DNA from 3 places in the Rhizobium sp. BK176 genome. Region 1 is predicted to be linked to each of the others. Evidence: predicted binding sites of a transcription regulator. Region 1 holds the regulator's gene; each other region holds the start of a gene.

What was found. Region 1 encodes LexA, which represses DNA repair genes until DNA is damaged. Its sites were predicted from a motif close to TGTTCNNNNTGTGTTCNG; they were not measured.
Region 2: a site for LexA is predicted at 1,895-1,912, ahead of FHT76_RS27405 (putative DNA modification/repair radical SAM protein). Genes of this name have one in related genera too.
Region 3: a site for LexA is predicted at 1,820-1,837, ahead of uvrA (excinuclease ABC subunit UvrA). Genes of this name have one in related genera too.

The regions. Positions count from the first base shown of each region.
Region 1 is NZ_JANUBV010000021.1:37,430-42,865, reverse strand. It holds gene kdsA (3-deoxy-8-phosphooctulonate synthase) at 1-728, opposite strand, end outside; gene FHT76_RS34245 (VOC family protein) at 725-1,609, opposite strand; gene lexA (transcriptional repressor LexA) at 1,810-2,526, shown strand; gene FHT76_RS34235 (ComEC/Rec2 family competence protein) at 2,507-4,960, opposite strand; gene gltA (citrate synthase) at 5,254-5,436, shown strand, end outside.
Region 2 is NZ_JANUBV010000011.1:199,094-204,529, forward strand. It holds gene FHT76_RS27390 (glycosyltransferase) at 1-126, shown strand, start outside; gene FHT76_RS27395 (glycosyltransferase family 4 protein) at 137-1,186, opposite strand; gene greA (transcription elongation factor GreA) at 1,218-1,694, opposite strand; gene FHT76_RS27405 (putative DNA modification/repair radical SAM protein) at 1,918-3,150, shown strand; gene FHT76_RS27410 (UdgX family uracil-DNA binding protein) at 3,150-4,610, shown strand; gene FHT76_RS27415 (alpha/beta fold hydrolase) at 4,670-5,436, shown strand, end outside.
Region 3 is NZ_JANUBV010000015.1:133,211-138,646, forward strand. It holds gene uvrA (excinuclease ABC subunit UvrA) at 1-1,699, opposite strand, end outside; gene FHT76_RS30970 (single-stranded DNA-binding protein) at 1,949-2,485, shown strand; gene FHT76_RS30975 (hypothetical protein) at 2,802-3,197, shown strand; gene FHT76_RS30980 (MarC family protein) at 3,194-3,835, opposite strand; gene gyrA (DNA gyrase subunit A) at 4,061-5,436, shown strand, end outside.

The DNA of each region.
Region 1 (5,436 bases):
TCGACGAACACACCTGCCACACCGACGGCAACGGCCGCGCGCGCCAGCGTCTCCACGAACTCGCGCTGACCGCCGCTGGAACCACCCTGCCCTCCGGGCTGCTGCACCGAATGGGTGGCGTCGAAAACAACAGGGGCGCCCATCGCCGCCATGATCGGCAGCGAGCGCATATCGGAGACCAGCGTGTTGTAGCCGAAGGAAGCGCCGCGCTCGCAAAGCAGGATATTCGGGTTGCCGCTGGAATTGAGCTTGTTCAAGACATTCTTCATATCCCAAGGGGCAAGGAACTGGCCCTTCTTGACGTTGATTGTGCGACCGGTTTTGGCGGCTGCGACCAGCAGGTCTGTCTGGCGACTGAGAAAGGCCGGGATCTGCAGGACGTCGACGACCGTCGCCACCTCGGTGCACTGCTCCTCGGTATGGATGTCGGTCAGGACAGGAAAACCGTATTCCTTCTTGAGGTCGGAAAAAACCTCCAGCGCCTTATCAAGGCCGATGCCGCGCTGAGCGGAGAGCGATGTCCGGTTCGCCTTGTCAAAGGAGGACTTGTAGACAAGGCCGATACCAAGCTTGTCGCAAAGCTCCTTCAATACACCGGCGACCATGAACGCATGCTCGCGGCTCTCCATCTGACACGGTCCGGCAATCAGCGACAGCTTGCCGGTATTCGAAAAGGTGACGCGGCCGGCGCCTTCGCCGACCGCGACTTCGGAATTTGTCTGGCTCATCGTTTCTCCTCGAAGGCGAAGAGCGCACCCTGCCCGGGCGCTGCCTTCACCAGAATTCGATTGTTCTTGCGCGTGTAGGTCATCCCGTTAGCAGCCAAATGCGCTTCTGTCACGGCGAGATCACCGACCTTGAAAACAACGGCAACGCCGCGCAGGCCGCGATCGTCTGAGGGTGCAGAAATATCGAAGTAGGCATCCAGTCCATCGGGGGACAGAACGATGATCCTGGCGTTGGGCGTTGCAACACTCACACCAAAGGCCTCGTTGATCACCGTCAGGCCGTGCGCCGCGGCGCGCACAAATGGCGCAAACGCCTTTGGGTCCGGCGCGCCAAGAACGATCTCCGCGATCCCGCCCACGCCATTTGGGTGCACTTGCAGCGCCCTTCGATCGGCAGGCAGCGGATTGACCCTCTGGCAGGTGAAAAAAAAGAAATCAGGTGCGCGCAGGTCAACTGCGAACGCGAGTTTGAATGCAGCAATGGCTTCCGAGCCGTCGGGCATCTTCATCGGCCGCTCGAACTGCAGCATCTCACCGCCGTTGATCTTCTCCGCAAGGAATCTAGCGTGGTCGCGGTCGGCGTCCCCCGTCGCGAAGACAACTGCGGACAGTCCATCCTCGCCGCATCGAAACCGAAAGGCACGGTCACGCGCGGTGAAGACGTTGCCCTTCCTCGCCGACGCCTCGTGCAGTTCGAGGCTGGCGACGCCCAGCGGCTCCAGATAAGTTTCGTCGGCGAAGAAGATACAGGCGTTCTCTGTTCCGAACGGGTGCCGCGCATCTGGCGCGACGGTGAATCCCAGCATTCCGAGGCGCTCGCGCGCAAGCCTGATGTTGGACACCGGCAGCACAATGTGGTCCAGCGGATGTGCTTCGCTCATGGCAAACTCCCCGGGGATTTGCGAAGATGTGCGCCGGGCAAGAGAACAATGCAACCCCCTTCTCCGCATTCACTCAAAAGCGACGCAAAAACTGAACAAGTTGCAGGCAAGTTTTACGAAAATTTAGGTACTTGCAGAACACATATGGAACATATAGTGTCTGTTCTGGCTTTGTTTCACAACTCTGGGGTTCAACTTCGATGCTGACGCGCAAGCAACAGGAGCTTCTTCTCTTCATTCACGAACGAATGAAGGAGTCCGGTGTCCCCCCATCTTTCGACGAAATGAAGGACGCTCTCGATCTCGCGTCGAAGTCGGGCATCCACCGCCTGATTACGGCGCTGGAAGAACGCGGCTTCATTCGCCGACTGCCGAATCGAGCCCGCGCTTTGGAGGTCATCAAGCTGCCAGAGGCATATAATCCCAGTCTCCAGCCGCGCCGCGGTTTCTCGCCGAGCGTGATCGAGGGCAGCCTTGGCAAACCTCAACCGGTGGCGCCGCCAAAGCCGGCCGCGCATGCGGACAATGGCAATTCGGCCTCTGTACCTGTTATGGGGCGGATCGCTGCAGGCGTGCCAATTTCTGCAATCCAGAACAATACGCACGACATCACGGTTCCGGCCGACATGCTTGGCCCAGGCGAGCATTATGCGCTCGAGGTGAAGGGAGACTCGATGATCGAGGCCGGCATCTTCGACGGCGATACGGTGATTATCCGCAACGGCAGCACCGCCAACGCCGGCGACATTGTTGTCGCACTTGTCGATGACGAGGAAGCAACCCTCAAGCGCTTCCGCCGCAAGGGCGCTTCGATCGCGCTTGAAGCTGCGAACCCGGCTTATGAAACGCGTATTTTCGGACCCGATCGCGTCAAGGTTCAGGGCAAGCTGGTCGGCCTCATTCGCCGCTATCACTAAAGACAGGCGGCTCTCCGTCGAAGGTGCCGCTTCGCCAATTGTATGCCCGATGCCGCATCCAGGGCCGGTCAAGTGTCGTATAGGCCGTCGTCACGACAGGCGTTCCCTGTTCGTCTATTCGTATCTCTGCCGCACCCGAGCGGCGCAAGGTTTCGCCCGTGAACAACAATGCACCTGACCGGCATTCGTTTGCGCGCAGACGAGCGGGCGTAACGACGATGTCGGCGGTGTCGCAGGCAGCGCCGACGTAGGCGGGATCTTCGATGATCGTCAGAACGTAGCCGCTGTCGTGCGCCGCTGTGCACCAAGCGCCTTTCAGGCAGACGAAACGGTTCTCAACGCCTCTCGCAACGACCTGCCGCAACGCGTTGCGAGCGTTATGCAATTCGTCGGCCGAGAGCCTCCGAGGCTTGCCGTCGCCGTCTCGCCGGCGGACTGGTTTGACACCCTCTATCAGGAGCGGCGGCCGGGCTTGCTCCGCAACCAGAGCCCTTCGCCATTGGTCGAAAATGAAGTCGGGTGGGCGCGTCCGGTTGGAAGCAATAACCTGATTGTCGACAATCGCGACGAGACCGCCATCCTCGGCAATGATGAAATCTGGCGCCGGTCTGGACGGCGCGAGCACAACGAGCAGAGTTGCCAACGCGATCGCAACAGCGCCGAGGTACCGCAGTCTGGTGCGCAGAAGCGCAAGCACGAGGAAGCCTGCGACGGCGACAGGAAAGTACCAAACCGGCAATCGGCCGATATCGACGTTGCCGCCCCATCCCGAGACCATCTTTGCAATGGCGATCACAATTTCGAGCCCGAAGCCGGCGATTTTCCAGGGAACGATATCGAGGCCAAACGGCGTCAGCAGCATCGCGAACATGCCCATAGGCATCACCACGAAGGAGATTACCGGCATGGCCATGAGATTTGCGGGCAATCCATAAGCGCTGAGCCGATGGAAATGTTCGACTGCAAAGAGCGCGGTCGAGAAGCCTCCGATCATTGAGGAAAGGAGGATGCCAGCAAAGAAGCGTGCGACAAAAACTACGGGCTTCACTGCCCTGACTTGCAGCAAGGGATGTTCGCGCGCGGCTCGCTTCGACCACATCGCATAACCGGCAACCAGCGCAAGAGTCGCCGCAAATGACATCTGGAAGCTCGCGCCTAGCGCCTCGGATGGAGACAAGAGCAGAATCACCCAAGCCGATAGGGCAATGTTGCGCAGACTGATTGACGGCCTGTCGAAGAATACAGCGGCCAGCATGATCGCCATCATGATGAAGGCTCGCTCTGCCGAGACCGCAAAGCCCGAGATCATGTAATAGGCTGTCAGGGCGACGAGCGCGCCAGCAGCTGCAATCTTCTTGGTCGGGTACGCCTGCGTAACGGATGGAAACAGGCTCAGCAGTTGGCGTAGGCCGACGAAGAAGATACCCGCGGAGAGCGCCATGTTGAGACCGGAGATTGCCACGATATGCGCCAGACCCGCCTGTCGCAGCGCGTCGGTGGTTTCCCGCGAGATCGCGCGCCGCTCGTCGGTGACAAGCGACGCCGCAAAGGCGCCGGTGTCGCCCGGCAGGATTCCACGGATGCGGTCTCCAATTCCGCTTCGAAGACCATCCAGCCAGTTGGCTCCGCGCTCCGAAATCGATGGTGTGCCGACCGCTGGCGGCATTGAAACGCTTGGCGAACCATAAAAGAAACCGTTCGCGCCAATCTCGTCGAAATAGGCGCTGAAGGCGAAGTCGTTGAGCCCAGGCAGCGCCGGTCCCGCAGGCGGGGTCAATCGTGCCCGTCCCGTCAACCACTCCCCGATTTCGAACGGTTCTTTCTGCCCACGCGCGACGACTGAAACCCGGTCTGGCGGCCGCCTAATCTGAGGCGACTGAGTGGCGGAAATGGAGAGGATATAGCGCCAACGACCCGCGCCATCCCCCTCCCGACGCTCGACCCGACCAGTGATCGTTGTGGTGACGGGCGTATCCAGTATGACGGTCGCCCTGCTCCGCGTTTCGTATTGGGCCGAAAGCATTCCCGCGACGCAAAGCAAGCCGGCCAGTGCTGAACTCCGGACAAACGGACGCCCTTGGCCCGCCGCCATTGCAACAGGTGCCAACACAACAACCCATGCCATCAAGCGCATCGTGGGAGGGTCACTTGCGAGTTCGAACCAGAGGACGGCGCCGGCTCCGAGGAAGACCGGCGAGAACAGAAACAACCGTCCATGTTCCATCTCCGCTGTCGCGGAACCTTGGAGCCATGAAGCCCAGTCCCGTGTCGCAGCTTTGATCCGTGTCGGCCACGCGATGGAGGACTGCGTGCGCATGGCCGGCAACAGCTTGGCGGCCGATCGATTCAACAGGAGAGACGGCTCCGCTGCACGCGCGGAAGCATCCGCGGCAGGCACGGCCTTCGTTACTTCAAATGGCTTCAACCCCGGCATGCATTTGCGCCAAAAAACAGCCGCCCTTGCAACCACAATGCAAGCTATCGAGGCGTCGGGCAATAATAATCGATTGAAATCTGAAGGAAAATCTGAACGCTGAAAAGCCAAGGATTATCATCGGCTTCTGCTATGCGCAGGGCTCATCGCAGCAGTGCCCAAAAGTTGATACTGCGATGCACAAAATGGCATCACGGTAACTTGGCATTAGGCGCGCGATCATATAGCAATCATCGACGACGCTTAACCCTATGGCGCTTTTATGGCGCCACCCGCCAGTTTGGAGGATCAGAATGACGGAACAAAGCGCAACACTGAAAATCGGTGACAAATCAGTCGATCTCGCCGTCAAGAGCGGCACGATCGGTCCTGATGTCATCGATATCGGCGCCCTCTACAAGAACACGGCTTCCTTCACTTACGATCCTGGTTTCACCTCGACCGCATCCTGTGAATCGAAAATCACCTACATCGAC
Region 2 (5,436 bases), on a different contig from region 1:
CGTTTGATCAATGATCCCTTGCTGGCGGCAAAGGTGACCGCCGGTGGGCGGGACACGTTGATGGGGCAGTTTTCTGAAGGCGCTGTTGCCGACGCCTATCTTGAACTCTTCAAGCGCAAGCCTTGACGGCCCCCGGTCATAGGGCCGTGTAGACCGCGCCAAGTCGCCGGGCCTCGCCTTCAATGCTGAAGGCGCTTATCGCGTGGTTCCTCGCGCGGAGTGAAGCCTCTTGGCGACGGGCGTCGTCATCCATGAAATGGGCAGCGGCCAGTACCATCTCATCGAGATCGTCACGCGGGATGATTATCCCGGTTTCCTGGTCACCGGTGAGCAGCAGTTCCGGAAAGGCTCCGACGTCCGTCGCGACAACGGGAACGGCGGTCGCCATCGCTTCGAGCGGCGTCAGGCCGAAGCCTTCCCAGCGTTGTGGCGCGACAAACATATCGAGTGCACGATACCAGTCGTTGATGTTGGTGTGCTCGCCTACGAATAGTAGGCGATCGGACAGGCCGGCAGAGGCAACCCGCGCCTTCAGTTCGTTTTCAAACTCGACGTGTTGTGCCGTGGCGCGTCCGGCAACGATTGCGACCCAGTCGGGCCGGGACGGGAGCAGACGGATCATGCTGTCGACGAAAAGGTCGGTGCCCTTCTGATGGCGAACGCGACCGAAGCAGCCGGCGATCTTCTTCGTCTCGTCGAGACCAAGCAGCCGTTTGGCCGCTACCCTATCATCTGCCGGCGAAAAGCGGGTTGTGTCTATCCCGTGGAGAACGACGGTGCTCGGCACTTCGAGATAATTCGCCGTCTTGCCGCTGGTTGCTATCACCGCGTCCATCTTCGAAATCAGCCATTTCGTCCAGCCGGAGTGGCGGCGCTGGGACGCCGAGGTGAAGACGATCTTCAGCGGCATGCGCAAGACATCGCGCATCAGGATGGCCGGCAGCATTTCGATGTTGCGACGGGCGTGCCATATGCGAAACCGCTTGCCGCGCGGCGCCCGCCATAGCTTCAGCAAGTCACGAAAACGGATGTGCGGCAAGGATGCCGGAAGACCCGGTCCAAGGGCTGCAATCTTCTCGCCGAGTGCGCGCTGGACCGGGATCAACTGGATGATGGTGGACGTGACGCCGGAGAGCCGCTTCTTGAAGTTAGGCGCAATAATCTCGACGTCACTGACCTTGGCGATAGCCGGCTGCCCTCGACCGTCCACGGATCAATCAGCCCCAGGAAATGGAAAGGACTTCGTAGGCCTTGGAGCCACCGGGCGCATTGACTTCGATGGAGTCGCCGACTTCCTTGCCAATCAGCGCACGCGCGATTGGGGAGGAGATGGAGATACGTCCCGCCTTAACGTCGGCTTCCTGATCGCCGACGATCTGATAGGTCTTTTCTTCTTCGGTATCCTCGTCGACGAGCTTCACCTTCGCGCCGAACTTGATCTTGTCGCCGGACATCTTCGACAGGTCGATGACCTCGGCACGCGCGGTCAGGTCCTCGAGCTCGCTGATACGGCCTTCGTTGTGGCTCTGAGCTTCCTTCGCAGCATGGTATTCGGCGTTTTCCGAGAGGTCACCATGCGCACGGGCTTCGGCGATTGCCTCGATGATCCGGGGACGCTCCTCCTGCTGACGCCAGCGCAGTTCTTCCTGCAGCTTGACGAAACCACCCTGCGTCATCGGTACCTTATCAACCATTTTTTTGTCCTTCACTCCCTGTATCCACATAGCCGCGGACACAAAAGAAAACAGGTCCCGAGGGGGAACCTCGGAACCGTGCAACAATCCTAACTTTTGCGGTTATAGCAGATCGCCACCGCTGATTTCCATAAAATTCGTATCGCTGGCCGGAGGCCGGTCGGAGTGGCTGGAAACCAACCTCGATTGACTTTTTGAGCAAGAACATATAGTGAACATGAAGATGAGGAAGTCTCTAAAAGAACGATTGGCAATTCTCTCGGATGCAGCAAAATATGACGCATCCTGCGCTTCCAGCGGAACACAAAAGCGCGATTCGGCGAAAAGTGGCGGCCTTGGCTCCACCGAGGGTTCCGGCATCTGCCACGCCTATGCGCCTGATGGACGCTGCATATCGCTATTGAAAGTCCTCCTGACGAACTTCTGCATTTACGATTGTGCGTATTGCATCAATCGGTCCTCCAGCAATGTAGAACGGGCGCGCTTCACACCGGAGGAAGTGGTTTGGCTGACGTTGGAATTCTATCGCCGCAACTATATCGAGGGGTTGTTTCTCTCGTCGGGCATCATCCGCTCCCCGGATCATACGATGGAGCAAATGGTCCGTGTCGTTCACGAACTACGCGTCTCCCATGACTTCCGCGGTTATATACACCTCAAGTCGATTCCGGAGGCATCGGCCCATCTCATTGAAGAGGCAGGGCTTTACGCGGATCGTCTGTCGTTGAACATCGAGCTTCCGACGGACAGCGGCATTGCGCGCCTTGCGCCGGAAAAAAGGCCCTCACACATCCGCCGTTCGATGGGGGACCTGCGATTGAAGATAGAGGCGGCCGACGAGCCGACGCTCCAATCGAAGACGCGCAAGCGTTTTGTTCCAGCCGGTCAGAGCACGCAAATGATTGTTGGTGCCGATGGGGCAAACGATGCGACGATCCTTGGGACGAGTGCGCAGCTCTATGGCAGCTATAGCCTGAAGCGGGTCTACTATTCCGCCTTCAGTCCCATTCCGGACTCCTCGAAGAACCTGCCTCTGATCAAGCCGCCACTGATGCGTGAACACCGACTTTACCAAGCAGACTGGCTGTATCGCTTCTACGGTTTCGGGATCGAGGAGATCACCGCGACGCGGCCCGGCGGAATGCTGGATCTCAATCTCGATCCCAAGCTTGCATGGGCGCTCGGCCATCGGGCCGACTTTCCAGTCGACGTCAACAAGGCGGAGCGAGAACGGCTGCTTCGCGTGCCGGGGCTCGGAACCAAAACGGTGAAGGCGATCCTTTCGGCCCGTCGCTTCCGGAGGCTGCGTTTGGACGACCTCTCCAGACTCGGTGTCTCGATCAAGAAAGTGCAGGCTTTTGTGACGGCAGAGGGCTGGACGCCACGTCAATTGGCGGATCGAGCGGATTTGCGGACGATGTTCGAGCCGCCGCCCGAGCAATTGACGCTGCTCTGATGCGCCGCGTGGTTCTGAAGGGCAGGGGCGAATTCGACGAATGGCGCAATGCCGCCCGCGCTCTGGCCTGTGCCGGCATTGCACCGGAGGACATAGAATGGCGTGAAGAAGGCGGTGAGAAGCAGCTCTTCTGGGAGCGCGACGTATTGCCTCCGCAACCCGTGTCCGGCAGTCGGTCGATGACAGTGCCTCCGGCGTTTATTGATCTTGCTTCAGCGGTGATTTGCCATTCCGATCCCGTCCGCTTCTTTCTTCTCTATCGGCTGCTGTGGCGGCTTCAGTCCGACAAGTCGCTTCTATCGGTGGCGTCCGACGAAGACGTTTCGGTTGCGCGGTTGATGGAAAAAAGCGTTCGCCGCGATGCCCACAAGATGACGGCTTTCCTTCGCTTCAAGGAAGTGGGATCCGGCATTTCCGTGAATGGCAGGCGGAAGTTTCTCGCCTGGTTCGAGCCGGATCATCACATCGTCACGCGCAAGGCGCCGTTCTTTCAGCGCCGGTTCAACGACATGGACTGGATGATCCTGACGCCAAAGGGTTCGGCGAGCTGGGATGGCGTGAGGTTATCACTCAGCGATGAGCCCTGCACCAAACCTGACCTTACCGATCCTGCCGATGAACTTTGGAAGACCTATTTTGCCAATATTTTCAATCCTGCGCGCCTGAAGGTGAAGGCGATGCAGGCGGAGATGCCGAAGAAATACTGGAAGAATATGCCCGAGGCGGAGTTGATTCCCGACCTCATCGCGAATGCCGAGCAGCGGGTGCTGGCGATGGCCAGGCGTGAGGCGACGATGCCTCCTGCCTTCCACGACAAGCTTCAGGCGGCATCCCGGAACCTGCCGACTGCGCCATCTGCTGCTGAAGGGACATGGGAGGCGCTTCGCGAACAGGCGGCGGCCTGCAGCCGCTGCCCATTGCATGCCAAGGCGACACAGGCGGTCTTCGGGGAGGGACCGCAGGACGCGGAAATCATGTTTGTTGGCGAGCAGCCTGGGGACCAGGAGGATCTTGCCGGGCGTCCGTTTGTCGGTCCGGCGGGGAGGGTTTTCGACGAGGCCTTGTTGGCAGCGGGCATGAATCGCGCGGAGCTTTATGTCACCAACGCAGTCAAGCACTTCAAATATGAACCGCGCGGCAAGCGGCGCATCCATCAAAAGCCGAACCGGGGAGAGGTAGAGCATTGCCGCTGGTGGCTCGACCGGGAATTGGAGCTGGTCAAGCCGAAGCTGGTGGTCGCAATGGGGGCGACGGCACTCTTTGCGCTCACGGGTTGGCAACAGAAGCTTGAGGATGCGCGAGGCGAGTTCATACCGCTTGAGGGCGGTCGGCAGTTGTTCGTCACCGTCCATCCCTCCTTTCTGCTGCGATTTCCGGATGAAGGCCTGCGGCAACAGGAAGTCGAACGGTTCCGTAGCGATATTGCCCGCATCGGTTCAGAATTGGCGTCTTCGAGTTGAATCTGTAAGCTGATATGATCGCCTAAGGCGATATGGGCTGGTTGGCGCAGGAGGGGAAGATGAGCGACAACTATATCATCAGTGCCAGAAAGCGTGCAGGCGATGCATTGATTGCCGAACCTGGACCGATAAAGTTTCTGAAGGTGCCTTCCACGCTCGACAGCTACGATGCGCGTCAGGCGGTATCGAGTGCCAAGGATTGGGTCGCGGAGGTGCAGGGGCTCGCGGATGGCGACGAGAACCCGAATTCGATCGGCCCGCGGGGCGATGTGCTGATCTTCGTGCATGGCTATAACAACGACATCCCGACTGTCTTGAAGCGCATCCGGCAGCTTCGCGCCGATCTGCGCGCGGAAGGCTGGCATGGCGAGATCGTGGCCTTCGACTGGCCGAGCGACAACCAGACACTCAACTATCTGGAAGACCGATCGGATGCCGCGGCTGTCGCGAGTGAGCTCGTGACGAAGGGCATCCGGCTCCTGAAGCAGAGCCAGCAGTCCGGCTGTGAAACCAATGTGCATCTGCTGGGTCATTCAACCGGCTGTTACGTGATCATGGATGCCTTTGCACAGTCGGACAAGCATGGCGATCTCTTCAAGGCGGACTGGCGCATCGGTCAGGTGGCCTTCATCGGCGGCGATGTCTCCACAAGCAGCCTGTCGCTTGCCAGCGACTGGAACCAGCCGATGTTCCGTCGGATCATGCGGCTCACCAACTACTCGAACCCATTCGATTCGGTCCTTGCCGTCTCAAACGCGAAAAGACTTGGCGTTGCCCCACGTGTCGGTCGCGTTGGGCTTCCTGCGGACGTCAATACCAAAGCGGT
Region 3 (5,436 bases), on a different contig from region 1:
CGACCACGATCACGGTATTGCCGATATCACGAAGGTGCTTCAGCGTATCGAGCAATCGAGCGTTGTCGCGCTGATGCAGGCCGATCGACGGCTCGTCGAGGACATACAAGACGCCGGTCAGGCCGGAACCGATCTGCGACGCCAGCCGGATGCGCTGGCTCTCGCCACCGGACAAGGTCCCGGAGTTTCGCGACAGGCTGAGATAGTCCAGGCCGACGTCATTGAGGAAGCGCAGGCGGTCGCGGATCTCCTTGAGGATGCGAACGGCAATCTCATTCTGCTTGGCGCTCAGCGACTGCGGCAGAACTTCGAACCAGTCGCGGGCGACGCGGATCGACATGTCGGTCACCTGGCCGATATGCAGCGCGTTGATCTTGACAGCAAGTGCCTCCGGCTTCAGGCGATAGCCGCCGCAAGACGGGCAGGGGGCCGCCGACATATAGCGCTCGATTTCCTCGCGCGCCCAGGCGGAATCCGTCTCCTTCCAGCGGCGCTCGAGATTGGTGATGATGCCCTCGAAATTCTTATGCGTGGTATAAGACCGCGCACCATCGGCATAGTGAAACTCGATCTTCTCGTCGGTGCCATTCAGGATGACGTCCTTGACCATATCGGACAGATCGTTCCACCGCGCACCGAGCTTGAAGCCGTAGTGTTTACCGAGGGCCTCCAGCGTCTGGTTGTAATAGGGCGATGTCGACTTCGCCCACGGCGCAATGGCGCCATCGCGTAGCGTGCGCTCAGGCTCGGGCACGATCAGATTGGCGTCGATCTTCTGCTGTGCGCCAAGACCGTCGCAGGTCGGGCAGGCGCCGGCTGGATTGTTGAAGGAAAAAAGCCGCGGCTCGATCTCGGGAATGGTGAAGCCCGACACCGGGCAGGCGAATTTTTCCGAGAAGAGGACTCGCTCGTGCGTTTCGTTGAGCGACTTGTTGGCAGACCCGCCGGCGGCGGTTTCTTCCAGCGGCAACGGCTTGTCGGCGAACTCCGCAACGGCCAAGCCGTCGGCAAGCTTTAGCGAGGTCTCGAAGCTGTCTGCGAGCCGCGATGCCATATCGGGGCGGACGACAATGCGGTCGACCACGATATCGATATCGTGCTTGTACTTCTTATCCAGGCCTGGGACGTCCGCGATCTCGTAGAACTGGCCATCGACCTTCACGCGCTGGAAGCCCTTCTTCATCAGGTCCGCCAGCTCTTTCTTGTACTCGCCCTTACGCCCGCGCACGAGCGGCGCGAGGATGTAGAGACGCGTGCCTTCCCCGAACTCCAGCACGCGGTCGACCATCTGGCTGACCGTCTGGCTCTCGATCGGTAGCCCGGTTGCAGGCGAATACGGTATGCCGACGCGCGCAAAGAGCAGACGCATGTAGTCGTAGATCTCGGTCACCGTACCGACCGTCGAGCGCGGATTGCGCGAGGTCGTCTTCTGCTCAATCGAAATCGCCGGCGACAGGCCGTCGATTTGATCGACGTCGGGCTTCTGCATCATTTCGAGGAACTGGCGCGCATAGGCCGACAGGCTTTCGACATAGCGCCTCTGGCCTTCCGCATAGATCGTATCGAAGGCAAGCGACGACTTTCCGGATCCCGAAAGGCCGGTCATGACGATCAGTTTGTTTCGCGGCAGATCGAGATCGATGCCCTTCAAATTGTGCTCGCGCGCGCCGCGGATGGAAATCGTCTTCAGTTCGCTCATCGTCTTCTGCTTCTGTGCTGGAACAAGCCCCTTATTTAGTGATGCCGGCTGGCGAGTCGAGGCTCAATGTCCGTCTGCTGCAAGGTTTTCGATTCGGTTGACAGGATCATAGGGATAAACTAGAACAAATAAAGAACAAAATTCTCTGTGGATGAACCGGCTATGGGCGCCCATCGCCGGCGCCCTATGGTTTAAGGTGCACCGATTGTTTCAAGCGCCGCCGGGCAGGGCGGCAGGTAAGGTGAAAGTATGGCTGGCAGCGTAAACAAGGTAATTCTGATCGGGAACGTGGGCGCTGACCCCGAAATCCGGCGGACCCAGGATGGCCGGCCGATCGCCAATCTTCGCATCGCGACGTCCGAGACCTGGCGCGACCGCAACTCTGGCGAACGCCGCGAGAAGACGGAATGGCATACTGTCGTGGTCTTCAACGAGGGCCTCTGCAAGGTCGTCGAGCAGTATGTGAAGAAGGGCGCCAAGCTCTACATCGAAGGTGCGCTGCAGACCCGCAAGTGGCAGGACCAGAATGGCCAGGACCGCTATTCGACGGAAGTCGTTTTGCAGGGCTTCGGCTCGACGCTGACGATGCTCGACGGTCGCGGCGAGGGCGGAGGCGCAAGCTCCGGCTTTGGCGGCGGTCGCAGCAGCAATGCCGGCGGTGGCGATTTCGGTGGCGGCGGTGGCTACGGCGACGATTACGGCGCGCCCTCGCAATCGTCCGGCCGCAGCAGCGGCGGTAGCGGCGGAAACTTCTCGCGCGACCTCGACGACGATATCCCGTTCTGATCGAAGCCGTCATCACGGCATCTCTGACGGCGCGCCGAGAGGTGCGCCGAACGCGTTTTGGCTCGAGGCTCGGCGCAGCCGGCTCTTTCTCACGGGCCCAAGACTTCAGCCGGACCGGGCCCATCTCGGCAGCGCCCGGTCACCATTCCATCGCGATACCTCAGTCGAATAGGCGGACGCGATGCATTTCAGTCGATCATTCTAGTCAAAGTGACGGCGCTTCACTCTCCGAAAGGATAGGCACGGCTGGGTTCTCAAATCTCCAGACCCGCGCGATATTCGTAGGATGACAGAAGCGAACTCCCAATTTCGGTCAATGACGGCCAGTGCTGCGAGAACGATGGTCGCGGACGACCTTCTTGAATTGGGGTTGGATCTCGACCGCCTGAGCGAAAACCACTTGCGGACGCTGTGGGGCGAATTCAAGTCTCTCCGCGCAGAGGAGCCGCACATCAGATCTGTCGCAATCCGGATTTTCGTCTGGTACGTGGTTGAGAGCAAACTGTTCAACTCCGCCGCGATGCGCAGGTCCGGCGCCATCGGCAGATCAATCGCCACGATGAGGGCATGGGCCGAAACCGATCCGGCACTGACCTCGGTCGTGCTTCGCGAAGCCGAGGCAGTAAAGTTATTCCTTTATCAAATATTCGAACGGGCCGATGCGCCTCGGCAAACGATCCTGGAAGCACAAAAGCGCCTACTCCAGGCCTAGCCCGCGGGCATTGTGACCAAGGTGGACTTCAGGCCGTCAACGACGAATTGCGTTGCCAGCGCGGCCAGGATGACGCCGAGAAGGCGCGTCAGAATTGCGCGCCCCGTAACACCCAGGAAACGATCGACTCTTTCAGCGACAAGCAAGGAGAAAAAGAGCAGTAGCAGGTTCGATGCAAGGACGATGATCAATTGCGCGCGCTCGATGGAGCTGTGCATTGACCCGGCAATCAGGATGGTCGCGGAAATCGCGCCGGGACCGGCGATTAGCGGAATCGCCAACGGAAAAACCGAAATATTATGGATATGATCGATGGTGATTGCGGCCGTGCTCGTCTTCTCCTTGCGGTCCTGCCGCTTCTCGAAAACCATTTCAAACGCAATCCAGAACAAGAGAAGGCCACCGGCGATGCGAAAGGCGCCGATCGAGATGCCGAGGACACCGAGCACACTCGCGCCGAACAGCGCGAAGATGGCAAGGATGACAAAGGCGATGATCGAGCCGCGCAGCGCCACCTGCTTTCGCTGGCTACGGCTCATACCGGTGGTTAGCCCGAGGAAGATTGGCGCAAGGCCAGGCGGATCGATGGTGACAAGCAGCGTCGTGAAGGCGTTGATCAGTTGGTCGGCGCTTGCCATTGTCCCTCCATGAGCCCATATAAACGCTCGGTTTTGGACGATTGTGATGCGGAGAAATCAATTTGGCAAATGGCGCTCTTCGAATGGCGTAAATAGTTGCCATTGAGGCCAAAATTGCCCTCATAAGACCGCAAAAGACTGTTCAAAACTCTCGCCAAAATTGGCGCAGGAACAGCCTTTCCGCTATAAATCTTCAAGTGATTCTAGAAGAGATCGTGATCCGTTTTGACTGAGCAAACACCCCCCGGCGGCGGGAAGCTCCCGCCAGGCATCGAGCCCATCTCCATCATGGAGGAAATGCAGCGGTCGTATCTCGATTACGCGATGAGCGTTATCGTCAGCCGCGCCTTGCCTGATGTGCGCGACGGCCTCAAGCCTGTGCACCGCCGCATCCTCTACGGCATGTCCGAGCTCGGCATCGACTGGAACAAGAAATACGTCAAGTGCGCCCGCGTGACCGGGGATGTGATGGGTAAATACCATCCGCATGGCAACTCGGCGATTTACGACGCGCTGGCGCGAATGGCCCAGGACTGGTCTCTTCGCCTGCCGTTGATCGACGGCCAGGGCAACTTCGGCTCCGTCGACGGCGATCCGCCAGCGGCAGAGCGTTACACCGAATGCCGTCTGGAGAAGGCCGCGCATTCGCTGCTCGACGATCTCGACAAGGAGACAGTCGATTTCCGCGACAACTATGACGGCACGCTGTCGGAGCCCGTCGTCGTTCCCGCGAAATTCCCGAACCTCTTGGTCAACGGGGCAGGCGGCATCGCCGTCGGTATGGCGACCAATATTCCGCCACACAATCTTGGCGAAGTCATCGACGGCTGTATCGCGCTGATCGACAATCCGGCCATCGAACTTCCGGATATCATGCAGATCATTCCTGGCCCGGATTTTCCGACAGGCGCCAAGATCCTTGGCCGCGCCGGCATTCGTTCGGCTTACGAGACCGGCCGCGGTTCGGTGATCATGCGCGGCGTTGCGGCGATCGAGCCGATGCGCGGCGATCGCGAGCAGATCATCATCACCGAGATCCCGTATCAGGTGAACAAGTCGACGATGATCGAGAAGATGGCCGAACTGGTGCGCGACAAGCGCATCGAGGGTATCTCCGACCTTCGCGACGAGTCCGACCGCCAGGGCTACCGCGTTGTCGTCGAGCTGAAACGCGACGCAAATGCCGACGTGATCCTGAACCAGCTTTACCGCTATACCCCGCTGCAGACATCCTTCGGCTGCAACATGGTGGCGCTAAACGGCGGCAAGCCGGAACAGTTGCAGCTGCTCGACATGCTGCGCGCCTTCGTTTTCTTCCGCGAGGAAGTCGTTAGCCGGAGAACGAAATTTCTCTTGCGCAAAGCGCGCGAGCGGGCGCACGTATTGGTCGGTCTCGCAATTGCCGTCGCCAATATCGATGAAATCATCCGCACGATCAGGCAGGCGCCGGATCCGCAGACCGCACGCGAAGAACTGATGACCCGCCGTTGGCCGGCATCCGACGTCGAGAGCCTGATCCGACTGATCGATGATCCGCGTCACCGTATCAACGAGGATATGACGTACAACCTCTCGGAAGAGCAGGCGCGTGCCATCCTCGA